DNA from 2 places in the Marinobacter sp. G5_S1_61_S3 genome. Region 2 is predicted to be linked to the other one. Evidence: riboswitches for the same ligand, from Rfam matches in the RefSeq annotation. Region 2 holds a riboswitch; the other holds the start of a gene.
The links. A riboswitch is a leader RNA that binds a small molecule or an ion and turns the genes downstream of it on or off. The one in region 2 is predicted to bind cobalamin.

Region 1: it holds a riboswitch for cobalamin, as region 2 does, so the genes downstream of both, ACTRWH_RS13790 (TonB-dependent receptor domain-containing protein) here and ACTRWH_RS00085 (ribonucleoside-diphosphate reductase subunit alpha) in region 2, are expected to answer to the same signal.

The regions. Positions count from the first base shown of each region.
Region 1 covers NZ_JBQKUK010000013.1:10,636-17,194, forward strand. The annotation lists gene ACTRWH_RS13785 (cobaltochelatase subunit CobN) at 1-1,995, opposite strand, end outside; gene ACTRWH_RS13790 (TonB-dependent receptor domain-containing protein) at 2,084-3,805, opposite strand; cobalamin riboswitch at 4,051-4,252, opposite strand; gene cobD (threonine-phosphate decarboxylase CobD) at 4,300-5,319, opposite strand; gene ACTRWH_RS13800 (cob(I)yrinic acid a,c-diamide adenosyltransferase) at 5,348-5,905, opposite strand; gene ACTRWH_RS13805 (methylmalonyl-CoA mutase family protein) at 5,948-6,559, opposite strand, start outside.
Region 2 covers NZ_JBQKUK010000001.1:19,816-26,374, forward strand. The annotation lists gene ACTRWH_RS00085 (ribonucleoside-diphosphate reductase subunit alpha) at 1-2,497, opposite strand, end outside; cobalamin riboswitch at 2,608-2,801, opposite strand; gene ACTRWH_RS00090 (DUF3047 domain-containing protein) at 2,927-3,661, shown strand; gene nhaB (sodium/proton antiporter NhaB) at 3,648-5,153, opposite strand; gene ACTRWH_RS00100 (TonB-dependent siderophore receptor) at 5,407-6,559, opposite strand, start outside.

The DNA.
Region 1 (6,559 bases), on a different contig from region 2:
GGTTGAATGGCGCCCAACGTAGACCAGCGCATCAGCCTGGTAGTGATCCCGTAACCAGTGGTAGAAACCCACGTACTGGTGGGTCGGGGGGAAGGTGGTATTGGCGTGCAACAATTCTTCATCCACTTCCCAGCCCCGGGGCGGTTGCGGACCGATGTAAATATTACCGAATCGAAGCCCAGGGAAAATCAGCCTGTCATCAACCACCATGGACTGGCCCGGCGCTTCTCCCCACCCCTTGAGTCCGGGAATGCCCGTATCGGCCAGCGCAACCCGGCTGTCATCCAGTTCCGCACTGTGACCACCTTCATCGAGACGTGCTTGCCAGAGCGCTTCGTACTCGTCCAGTCGGCTCAGGGCCGCCTTTCGGTTCGGGTGCTGGAGGTGTTCAATCAGGTGCCGCAAGTCACGAATTCCCCGACTCAACAGACCGGTTGCCAATTCTTTCTCGCCCAACCTATGTGCCTGCTCAAGTCGCTCATGCAGATAACCCAGGGGGCCATGGACCATTTCCTGCTGGACAACCCTGGGCAAGGTTTCGAGATACTGACGATAGGTTCTGCCCGCCATTGAGGCAACGTCACCGGCCATTTCCCTCAGCGCGCGAGGATCATCCGGCAGGCTCACGCCTCGTTGCTGGAGGAGGTCGGTGAGGGCTTCCGGACTCTCCGGCAGTGGGCCGGTTTCGTAGCCCTCGGCTTTAAGCCAGTGCAGCATTTCATATAGGGAAGCTGGCACATCGAGATTGTCCGCCCCAATATTCTGCCGGCCCGGTGGATGATTGTAGTAGATGATGGCCACGCGCTTGTCGGCGTTGCCCTTGGCTTGCAGCGTCTGCCAGCGTTTCAGGCGGTCCGCAACGGCGTCCACCCGCTCCGGCACCGGCTGGGTAAGCGTCAGAGCCACACCGGTGTTTTCGTCAATCACTTCCGGCTCCGCCGTAGCCAGCACCATAGGCTGACTGACCCCCTGGAGCTCGGGCATCGCCAATTTGTAGTGCACCTTGTCAGACGGAATACCATCGATCGACAATTGCCATTGGTTGGTGGTGCGGGAGGCCAGGCGCAAGCCCTTGATCACCGGCACATTCAACCGGACCAACGCTTCCGTGACCTGACGCCGACCCTCGCCGCCTCCAATAATAAAGTCCTGAAGACTGACAATACCGGATAGTGTCGCCGGGCCTACCGTTTCATTCAGGGCACGAACAGCCTCCAGGCTGGCACCACCCCAACGGGACAGAATTGCAAAGCATTGCATCCCTCTGGATTCCATCGCTGCACAGGTTGCATCCAGCAGTGCCCGATCGCCCGGGCGATCACCGCTATCCAGATCCAGAAGTGCGACCACAGGGCCGGATTGCAGGTTAAGGTTCGCCGCGCTATCCGTAGCTTCCCCATAACGGTAATAGCGGATCAGCGACCGGGGCGGCAGATCCGGCACGTCAAGCTCTTCGCCCGCCTGAACAAGCAACCAACGCAATAAGGCATCCAGGTGTTGCGGGGTGCGTCCCTGGTAAAGGGCCCGGCCTTCAAGCCAGGGTTCCTGTTCGGGGAAGCGGGCCTTAAGCTCTGCCTGATGAGCTTTCAAGTCCGTGCCGGGGTCCGGCGCTTTCATCAGGTTGTTCAGGGTTGTGGCATCCAGCCCTTCCAGCAGGGGCTTGCGCCCCTGTAATCGTGACAGCACAGTCAGCGCCCTGTCGCCATTCACCCCCAGAACCGGAAACTCGCGAACGGCGGCCTGCTCGCCCACAGCACGCTCAATCCGGCCCACCTGCTCTCCGAAAACCGCCGCCATCAATAAGGCATCGGCCTGGCTCACCAGATCGTCGAGAGCGCTGTTGTCCAGGTTTGCCAATTGCTCCGGTGTTCGCAGAATAATGCGGTGATCTGGCTGGGCTGCCAGAAAGCGTTCCGCACCAGCAGCCATCTCCGCAGCGGAACGCTCAGACACTACCCCAAATACCGTGGCGCCGGACACTGGTTGGGAAAGCATTAACAGAAGCCCGAAAAGGCAGCCGAACAACGGGCGTCTCAGAGTCCTATACAGGCGCTCAATCATGCCCTTACCTCTCCATGGTTGATCATAGGTCGTAGCGAATCGTCAGCATTGCGGTGCGGCCAGCGGCTATGTAAGCACTTCCATCAAAGCGCTGCGCCGTGGCGTATTCTCTGTCCAGCACGTTGTCGACCGTCAGATTGGTGGTCCAATGGCTGTCGATTTCCCACTTTGCTCGCAGGTCCCAAGTGACAAAGCCGGCGAGGCGCTCTTCGTTTTCGGCATCGTCGTAACGATACCCCTGGCCCTTAACGGTGGTTCCCAACGACACTCGGCCGAAGTCCCGATCCAGGTCCACCCGGAACTGTTTCGCGCTACGGCGACGAATTCTATTGTCGGTCTCACGGTCGCGGGGGTCGGTTACCGACGCCCCAGCCTGCACGGTCCATTCGTCCAATTCCAGGCCAGCACTCAGCTCAACCCCCCTGATGCGTGCTTCGTTAACATTGAATGGTGCGAACCGACCGTCCCTAAAGACAAATACAATCAGATCATCAGCGTCTGTCTGATAGATCGCGGCATCCCAGAACCAACGGGCGTAATTTCCGCCAATACCAAGCTCCACGCTACCTGCGGTTTCCGGTTGAAGATCCGCATTGCCGAAGTTCGGGAAGTAGAGGTCATTGAACGTGGGCGCCCGGAAGGATGTGCTGTAGCTCACCCTTACTCTATGGTTGCGATCTATATCGACACCCATGGCGATCGCACCAGTTTCCTCACGACCAAAAGCTTCGTTATCGTCGGCGCGCAAACTCAACTGAAAGTCCGTCGGACCAAAATTCAACAGGGCCTGGCCAAAAACAGCGGCGTTGGTGCGGCTGGTTTCGTCAAAGTCGGTGGTGCTGTCTACTTCATCCATCAAGAGCTCACCGCCCAAGATGTACTCATGGCGGCCGACACTGATCTGGTTCTCCCAACGGGCACTGCGGGTTTTGGTATCGAAGGTGCTGTCACCAAATTCGTCCCGTGTATCCTGCTCATCAATGGATTCGGCCAACAGGATACGGCTCCGCCAATAGTCGCTGATGGGCGCGTCCAGACGAACACCAACGGTTTGGATAGCAAAATCTGTATCACCGCCCTCGAACTCGGTATTGCCCTGGGCACGCATGAGGACAACGCCGGCTTCCCCACCGGAGTCGAACTGGTGAGCAACGGACGCCAGGGCTGAGGTGTTACGAAAGCCCTTGTCTTCGCCCCCTTCAACGATGGCCGTGCCGTCGGTCTCCAGATGGCTTGCGCTCAGACTGTATGTCATCCGGCCTTCAGAGCCGGCGGTCCCGGCCACATATTCCTGGGTGTTAAAGTTGCCGCCGCCGGCCTGAACCCATCCCTCGCGGCCCTTTTCGGCGCTGTGGGTGAAGGCCTGGATAACACCGCCCACGGCATCGGCCCCGTACAGGTTACTGCGGGAACCCCGAACAATTTCTACCCTTTCCACCATTTGCGGCGGGAAATACTGCCAGGCAGCACTACCACTGGTGGCCGAGCGCAAACGAATGCCGTCCACCAGGAAAACCGTGGATTCGCTGCCAGTGCCCCGGGTGTAGACACTGGTGTTCTTACCGAACGAGCCGTTGCTGGTGATATCAATGCCGGGTTGCCCCATCAGCAGCTCGTCGAACGTTTGAGGCTGCAAACGTTCGATCGCCTCTTCATCAATCACAGTGACCGATGAGTCACTTTCGCCCCGGGTCTTCGGCCCAAGCGTGGCCGTCACAACAATGGGGTCAAGTGCCGAGACCATTACCTCTTCGTCGGCTAGCGCACTGGAAACTGGCAGGAACACAAGGGGGAGGCCGGAAAATAGAACCGGCAAAGACTTCGAACAACTCATAATCAACACTCGCTGGCAAACCACGCGCACCCGCGTGATGGTTATTGTGTTGCGGAGTTTGAGTATGAGATTGGGGAGGCAGGATACGAGTCAGAGTACGGGTGTGAGACCGACGCAACTCTCCCACCGCCGTCGCCCTCCGCAACTTCCGGTGTGCATTCAGGCCGGTCTCCGGGCTTGCGAGTGGATCAGCCTGTTGGACTGGTCCGGGGCAATCACCTTCCCATGCATGATGCACAGTGGCTTTTTCGATTGCCTTTAGCTCGCTTACCGTTGCGGGGGCAGCGTCGGACTTTAACCGACTTCCCGTTTTACGCTTTCCGGCGGGGATACCGCAAAAAAGCGTTACCTGAACACGGTGTTCATCGAATCGGGCGCCAAACTAGCAGCCCTTATGTGCTAAATCAATACAGATGGCTTAAATACAGTGCCTGCTCTAACCGCGTCCATTCCGGTTCTGAGCCGGGCAATCCAAACCGCAGCGCAGCAGGATTCTCGAACTCCCGAACGAGGATTCCCCGCCGTGCGAGTTCGCCTGCAATGTCCGCCGCCCGGCCATGCCGAACGTATCGAAAGAGCGCCGTTCCTGCGGCTCCTTCAAGGCCATGCCGCGACAGGCAGTCCGCCAACCGCTGACTTTCACTGTGCAGTCGCTCCATCGTCGCAGCTTGCCACTGGGTGTCCGCCAGCGCCTGGCCCATGATAAATCGCGCAGGGCCACTGATTGACCAAGGCCCGATCATTGCACCCAATCGGCGAATAATATCCGGGTCTCCCACCGCAGCTCCGGCCCGCAGGCCCGCCAGGCCGAAAAACTTACCCAGGGATCTCATGACGATAAGACCGGGTCTGTCGGTCGCATACCCGACACTGAGTTCCGGAGTGGCATCGACGAACGCCTCGTCTACAATCAGCCACCCACCGCGACGTTGAAGCCGCTGATGCCAGCTCAGCAACCGGTCCGGATCAACAACCTGGCCAGTGGGATTATTTGGATTGATCCACACCAGCACGTCCAGTTCATCCAGCCAGCTTTCGTCATCATCCTCTAGCTGATCATTGCCAATCTCGATAACCCGATGGCCGGCAACAGCCCAGTTGTGGCCATGCTCCTGGTAACCCGGAGAGGGCACACCTACCCGGCACGGCTTTCGTAAACGGGGCAAGTGCATGATTGCCGCCTGGCTACCAGCCAGGGCCATACATGCGGCGCCATCCGGTGCACCCACCCATTGTCTGATGAGTGGCTCCAGACCATCGTCAGGCTCCGGCAGGCGACGCCAGACCTCTTCCGGGATCGCCGGAACAGGCCACCCATGCGGATTGATACCGGTGGACAGGTCCAGCCATTGATCCAGCGGAATCGCCCACCTCTTAGCCGCGGCGCGTAGCCGGCCACCATGCTCCGGCGTGGACGAACTCACGCTTCAGTACCCTGCTCGTGGGCCAGCATTATTTTCCCGGCACCCAAAGCACGTCGTCCTTACCCTGGTTGTTGGCGTGTCTGGCAAGGACGAACAGCAAATCAGACAGCCGGTTCATGTATTCCAGCACCAATTGACTGATGTCCTGCTCTTCCTGCAGTTGCGCGATGATTCGCTCAGCGCGCCGCGTCACGGTGCGCGCATGGTGTAGATGCGTTGCGGCCGCATTGCCCGCGGGCAATATAAAGGAGCGAAGCGACGGAATATCCGCGTTGAACCGGTCGATTTCCTGCTCAAGCTCAACGGTCTTGCCCTCGGCAAGCCTGAGTGGCGGATACTTCGGGTTCTCCACGATCGGGGTGCACAGATCCGCCCCGACATCAAACAGGTCGTTCTGGATGCGTGCCAGTATCACGTCCAGTTCGTCGTCCACATGCAGCCGCGCGAGACCAATCACTGCGTTGGCCTCATCCACCGTGCCGTAGGCTTCCACACGCAGGTCATGCTTGGCGACGCGGCTGCCGTCGCCAAGACCGGTATCGCCCTTGTCTCCGGTTTTTGTATAGATCTTGGTGAGCCTGACCATTCATGTCTCCCGTGAACCGGTTCTGTCAGTATTCAAAGCCGGTCAGATTACAGGTTTTTCGCGATAGGTTCCCCATATCCCTTTCAGGGTTTCAACAATATCGCCCATCGAGGCGCCCTCTTTCACCAGTTCGATGGTGATGGGCATGAGATTGGCCGATTCGTCTTCGGCCTGCTCTTTCAGTTGCCTGAGCATGTCCTGGACTTTCTCCTCGTCGCGATTGTCCTTGACCCTATTCAGGCGCTCAATCTGCCGGCGTTCGGTTTCCGGATCGTGGGGATGGGTTTCGATTTCAACATCCTCTTCATCCTGCACGAACATGTTGACGCCGATAACCGGACGCTCACCGCTGGCCTTGCGCAGCGCGAAATCGTAGGCGGAATCGGAGATGCCCCTCTGGAAGTAGCCGTCATCGATGCACTGCAGCGTGCCACCGAGCTCTTCCACTTCGTCGAGAATCTTCCAGACTTCCTTCTCGATCTCATCGGTAAGATTCTCGACATAGTAGGAACCGCCCAATGGGTCCACCACCTGGGTGATGTTGGTCTCGTAGGCGATGATCTGCTGGGTTCGCAGGGCAATACGCATCGCCTCTTCCGTTGGAATAGCGAACGCTTCATCCATGCCGTTGGTGTGCAGGGATTGGGCGCCACC
Region 2 (6,559 bases):
CGGTGGCATAGCGGGCCTTCAGTTCCGCCGGAATGCGATCAATCTGCTGCACGCTGCCATCGAAGTACTTGAGATCGTTCACCATCACGTTGTCCCACAGACCCTCAGCTTTCAGATCACGAACCAGAGATGGATTAACCACCGTGAACTCGCCGGAGAGATTCGATTTCACGAACAGGTTCTGGTACGCCGGTTCGATGGATTGGGAGACACCGACGATGTTGGAGATGGTCGCCGTTGGCGCAATGGCCATCACATTGCTGTTACGCATGCCATTGCGGGCGATGAGTTCCCGCACCGCCGTCCAGTCCAGGCGGCTGCTGATATTCAGGCTCAGGTCGCCGTCCTGACGGGCCTCTTTCAACAGGTTGATTGAGTCAATGGGCAGAATACCCTGATGCCACAATGAGCCTTCGTAGGTCTCGTAGGCACCGCGTTCACCGGCCAGGGCAGCCGAGGCCCGGATCGCGAAATAACTGATCTGCTCCATCGCCACATCGGCAAACTCCACCGCTTCCGCGCTGGTGTAGGGCAGATTGAGTCGATACAACGCATCCTGAAAGCCCATCAGGCCCAGACCAACGGGCCGATGCTTGAAATTGGAACTCTTCGCCTGGGGCACTGCGTAGTAATTGATGTCGACCACGTTATCGAGCATGCGGACCGCAGTATTGACCGTGCGTTCTAGGCGCTGGACATCCAGCTCACCGTTGTGGACATGGGCGGCCAGGTTGATGGACCCCAGGTTGCACACGGCGATCTCATCCGCACTGGTGTTCAGGGTGATCTCGGTACACAGGTTGGAGCTGTGCACCACGCCCCGATGCTGCTGCGGTGAGCGCAGGTTGCAGGGGTCCTTGAAGGTGATCCACGGATGACCGGTCTCGAACAGCACGGTCAGCATCTTGCGCCAGAGCAGTTTGGCGGACACCGTCTTGAACAGAGTAATCTCGCCCCTGGCCGCCATCGCCTCGTATTCCTGGTACCGCTCCCGGAATGCGTTGCCATAGAGGTCATGCAGGTCCGGAGCGTCGTTTGGCGAGAACAGGGTCCAGTCCTGATCACTGCGCATGCGTTCGATCAGCAGGTCCGGTACCCAGTTGGCGGTGTTCATGTCGTGGGTACGACGACGCTCATCGCCGGTGTTCTTGCGTAGCTCCAGGAACTCCTCAATATCCAGGTGCCAGCTTTCCAGGTAAGCGCACACGGCGCCCTTGCGCTTGCCGCCCTGATTCACCGCCACCGCCGTGTCGTTCACCACTTTCAGGAATGGCACCACACCCTGGCTGCTGCCGTTGGTACCCTTGATGTGGGAGCCCAAAGCCCTGACTGGCGTCCAGTCGTTACCCAGGCCGCCGGCCCACTTGGACAGCATGGCGTTGTCGCGGATGGCACCATAGATACCCTCCAGATCATCCTGAACGGTGGTGAGGTAGCAGGATGAAAGCTGGGAATGTCGGGTACCACTGTTGAACAGGGTTGGCGTGGAGGCCATGTAGTCGAAGGATGACAACAGGTCGTAGAACTCAATGGCCCGGGCATTGGGGTCGTCTTCCTGCAACGCCAGACCCATGGACACGCGCATGAAGAAGACCTGGGGCAACTCCAGCCGGTCACCTTTCCAGTTGAGGAAATAGCGGTCGTAGAGAGTCTGCAGGCCGAGGAACCCAAACTGGTGGTCCCGCTCCGGCTTGAGGGCAGCACCCAGGCGTTCCAGGTCGAACGCCGCCATGGCGTCGTCCAGCAGCTCGTAGTGGATACCCTGCTCAATGAAGGTGCTCAGGGCCTGCGGGTATATTTCCGCCAGCGGCAAACTTAGGGGCAGGCTCAAGGCGGCCGCGGTTTCCAGCCTGAGTTGTTCCAGCAGCAGACGAGCGGTTACGGCACTGTAGTCCGGTTCCTGCTCGATGCGGCCGCGGGCGGTCATGATCAGCGCAGACAGCACCTCCTCCTCAGCGATACCGTCGTACAGGTTCCGCAGCGCCCCTTCCACCAGGGACTCGCCATCGATGCCCTCCAATTCCTGGCTGGCTCGCTCCACCTGGACTTTCATCAGCCCCAGATCCAGCGGTGCAGCCTCACCGTTGGCTTTTTTCACCGTGAGTGTGGGATGGGCCTCCACCGGCGCCAGGCTGGCTCGCTCCTGGGCATGGGCCTCCCGGTAGAGTACATAGGCGCGGGCCACTTTCTGCTCCTCCGCCCGCATCAGCGCCAGTTCCACCTGGTCCTGGATATCTTCAATGTGCACCTTGCCGCCGGCTTTCAAGCGTCGGCTGATGGCCTGCATGACCTGATGGGTAACCTGTTCCACGGAATCGTGAATACGGGCCGAGCCTGCTGCTTCATCGCCTTCGACGGCAAGAAACGCTTTGGTCACGGCAACACTGATTTTGCTGGCGTCGAATCCAACCAGGGCGCCATTACGTTTAATAACCTGTAGGGAGGCAGTGCTGGTTGAGGCAGATTGGCCGGGCTCGGCCAGGGTGGCAGTGGACATGTCGGTTCTCCTGAGTACGCGTTTATGCCAAGACCTTCGCGTGCGCAGGGGCGAGCATTGCTCTGAACAGAGACAACGCAAAACCGATCTGCTCACCTTGATACGCGAAGGTGCAGTTGTATTCCCTGGCAGGTCTTCGGACTCAGGGGCGTGAACCTGTTGGCTCGGCCTTGCGTGGCGACTTCCCGGCATTCGCCAGTGTCTTTATGCCACGCTCGTTCCCCAATACCGCTGCGCGTCAGTTCCGGAGTCTCACCGGATTCCCGGTACCACGATCATCGTGATGAGGGCGATCTGTGATTGATCAGCCTTTGATCACTATATCTGGTACTAAGCCAAGGATATAAACACTATATAGACTAAGATAAATCGCAACAAGGCACTTTTTCGACGGTTACCGATCAGTAAACGAACCCATAGGAGCATCCCATGACACCGCTACCGAGATACCTGACGGCCGCCCTCGCCCTTTCGTTGATGGCCGCTTCGGCCCAGGCTGACAGCACGGAAAACTCGCTGATCACCGCGTTTTCGACCATAACGTCCCTGGAAGATGGCTGGGAACCGATGGAGTTTCCGAAGATAGACCGCCACAGTCGCTATCAGTTGACGGACGACAACGGCGAGCAGGTGATCAAGGCCACCACAGACAACAGCGCCTCCGGGCTGATAGCCAGGGTGTCCGTCGAACCCGGGGATTCACTGATCCTGCGCTGGCGGTGGAAAGTGTCGAACGTCTATGAGCAGGGAAACGCCCGTAAAAAGGAGGGCGATGACTACCCTGCGCGAATCTACGTGGCCTTTGAGTTCGAGCCGGACGAAGCCGGCTTTTTCGAGCGCGCCAAACGCAAGACCGTGGAAGTGGTGTTCGGGGAGGAACTGCCGGGCAATGCGCTGAACTACATCTGGGCCAACCGGCTGCCGGTTGGCGAGATCGTTGCCAACCCGTTCACCGATACCACGATGATGATAGCGGTGAACTCCGGGACGGCGAACACTGGCGAATGGGTCACGGTGGAACGGGATATCGTCGCGGACTATCACAAGGCCTTTGACCGCGAGCCGCCGAAGCTGGTGGGCGTCGCCATTATGTCGGATTCCGACAACACCGGAGCATCTGCCACCGCCTGGTATGGTGATGTCCGCTTGGTCAAACCAGATTGATGACGCAAAACAGACCTACCGCACCCATCACGATGGTATAGGGAAACGCCATCACAACCATCCGCCCGTAGGACAATCGCACCAGCGGAGCGATTGCAGACGTCAGCAGGAACAGAAACGCTGCCTGGCCATTGGGGGTAGCCACACTGGGCAGGTTGGTGCCGGTGTTAATGGCGATGGCCAACTCCTGGAAATGCTCGTAGTCGATACTGCCGGCGTCCAGCGCCTGTTTGATTTCACTGATGTAAACGGTGGCTACGAACACATTGTCGCTGATCATCGACAACAACCCGTTGGCAATAAAGAACATGCCCGGCTGCTGGTCCTGAGGCAGGCTGAGCACAAAATCGATGATCGGCTTGAACAGGTGTTGCTCGTGAATCACCGCGACGATGGCGAAAAACACCACCAACAGCGAGGTAAATGGCAGCGATTCCTGGAAGGCCTTACCGATCTGGTGCTCGTCAGTAACGCCAGTGAACGAGGTGATCAGGATAATCACCAGAAGGCCAATCAACCCCACCTCTGCCAGGTGAAACGCCAGCCCAACAACCAGCACCAGGGCCGCCATTGCCTGTACCCACAGGGCAGCCTGATCGGCTTTCGTGCGCTTGGTGCGCTCGTTGTCAGCAAACTCTTCCAGTACCTGGCGGACAGGCTTGGGCAACCGGGCGCCATACCCAAACCAGCGCAGCTTTTCCAGCAGCCAGCAGGTGGTCAGGCCGGCCACCAGCACCGGCAGGCTCACCGGCGCCATGCGCAGGAAGAAACTGACAAAGTCCCACCCTACTACCTTGGCGATCAGCAGGTTCTGGGGTTCGCCCACCATAGTGGAGACTCCCCCCAAGGCCGTACCAATGGCGCCGTGCATCAGCAGGCTACGCAGAAAGGCCCGGAACTTGTCCAGGTCTTCCCGGTGCAACTCAATCACGTGTTCATCGCTGTTGGCATTATGATCGGAGTGATGATAACCCTTGCCGGAAGCTACCTTGTGGTACACCGAGTAAAAACCGACAGCGACACTGATGATGACTGCGGTGACGGTAAGCGCGTCCAGGAACGCGGATAGAACGGCCGCAGCAGCACAGAACAGCAGTGACAACGCGGACTTTGACCGCACACCCACCAGGATCTGGGTAAACGTCACCAGCAGCAGCTCTTTCATAAAGTAGATGCCAGCCACCATGAACATCAGCAGCAGGATGACCGGGAAGTTCACCAACACCTCGTGGTACACCGCATCCGCTGACGTCATACCCACTAACAGGGCTTCAATCGCCAGCAACCCGCCCGGTAACAGTGGATAACACTTCAGCGCCATGGCCAGAGTAAAAATAAACTCCCCCACCAACGCCCAACCGGCCACGGCCGGGCCAAGGGTCCAGACAATCAGGGGGTTGGCAATCAGGAATAGAAGAATGACCTGTTTGTACCAGGCGGGTGCATTACCCAGGAAGTTGTGGGTAAAGCCGGAGAGAACGGTTGTGGGCATTGCGGGAATCTTCTGAGTAAACGGTTTGTTGGAATTGTGTGGCAGAAGGCCCGCATCTTCCTTGATATTTGTGTAACCGGTAATCCCCCAAAGGTACAGGGTGAGTGCCTATTTGGTCTTACATGAAACAAGGAAGAGTGGCCGGACGACCACTCAAAAGAGTTTCGTAATATTACTTAAAAACAGAGCCGGAATCGACTCTGTTTTCAGCACTCAGGGTTTATTATGACCGTTATCACTTCCCGCTTACGTGTCAAAACCGGTAAGAAACCGACGCCGTAACGTTACGTTCTGCCCCGAAGTAACAGAAGTCCAGACTGTTGTAGCAGGACGCCACGTATTCCTTGTCCAGCAGATTGTTCACGTTCAGCCGGGTAGAAACGCCTTCCAGGCCGAGCTTGCTGAAATCGTAGCCCAGTGCCAGATCCACCAGGGTGTAGTCCGGCACCTTTTTGGTGTTGGCATCATCGGCGTAGATGTCTGCGTTGTGACGGACACCCAATCCCGCGTTTGCCCCATTAAGGACTCCCTGCGTGAACCGGTAACCGGCCCACAGGGTCAGCTGGTGTTCCGGCACCTGGCTGGCGGCATTGCCCTCGCGATAGGCCTCGGACTTCTCAAAGGTGACGTCCGTGAACGCATATCCGGCCTGGACATTCAGGTTCTCCGTCAGCTGCGCCTTGGCTTCCAGCTCCACACCCTGGGACTCAATCTCACCAATACTGCGGTAGAAGGACTCCTGTGGCTGCTTGGTGGCCAGATTCTCCTGGTTGATGCGGAACAGAGAGAGCGTATACAGGTCCGTGGTTCCCACCGGCTGGTACCTAAGCCCGGTTTCTATCTGCTTGCCTTCACTCGGGGCCAGCAGGTCGCCGTTCTCGTCGGTATAGGCGCTGGGCGAAAACGACGTGGAGTGGGACACGTAGGGTGCAATGCCGTTGTCGAACAGGTAGAGCAGCCCGGCACGGCCACTGAACTGGGTTTCGTCCAGCTCTGTCACTACACCGGTGTCACGATTGGTGTTCTCGATCTCCACCCAGTCGTAACGGCCACCCAACGTCAACCGCCAGCCACCGGTGGCCAGCTGGTCCTGCAGATAGACCCCGGTCTGTTTCTGCTTGCGGAGATTGCGTTGCGGGGGGTATAGGGCTGAGGGATCGGCCCCGTACTCAGGATTGAAGGCATCGATGGCCGGAAAGGCGCCCGACGGCCAGACCACGTCGTTCTCACGCTGCTGATAGTCCACCCCCACCAATACGGTGTGATCCACCGCGCCAGTCGTCAATTCCCCCTGAATCTGGTTATCAACGGTGAGTGCCTGCAGATCCTCATCGCCACCGGAGTAGTAGCGGTTAAGCTCAGTGGCCGAGGCCCAGCCGTAGGCATAGACCTGTTTCAGCTCAACG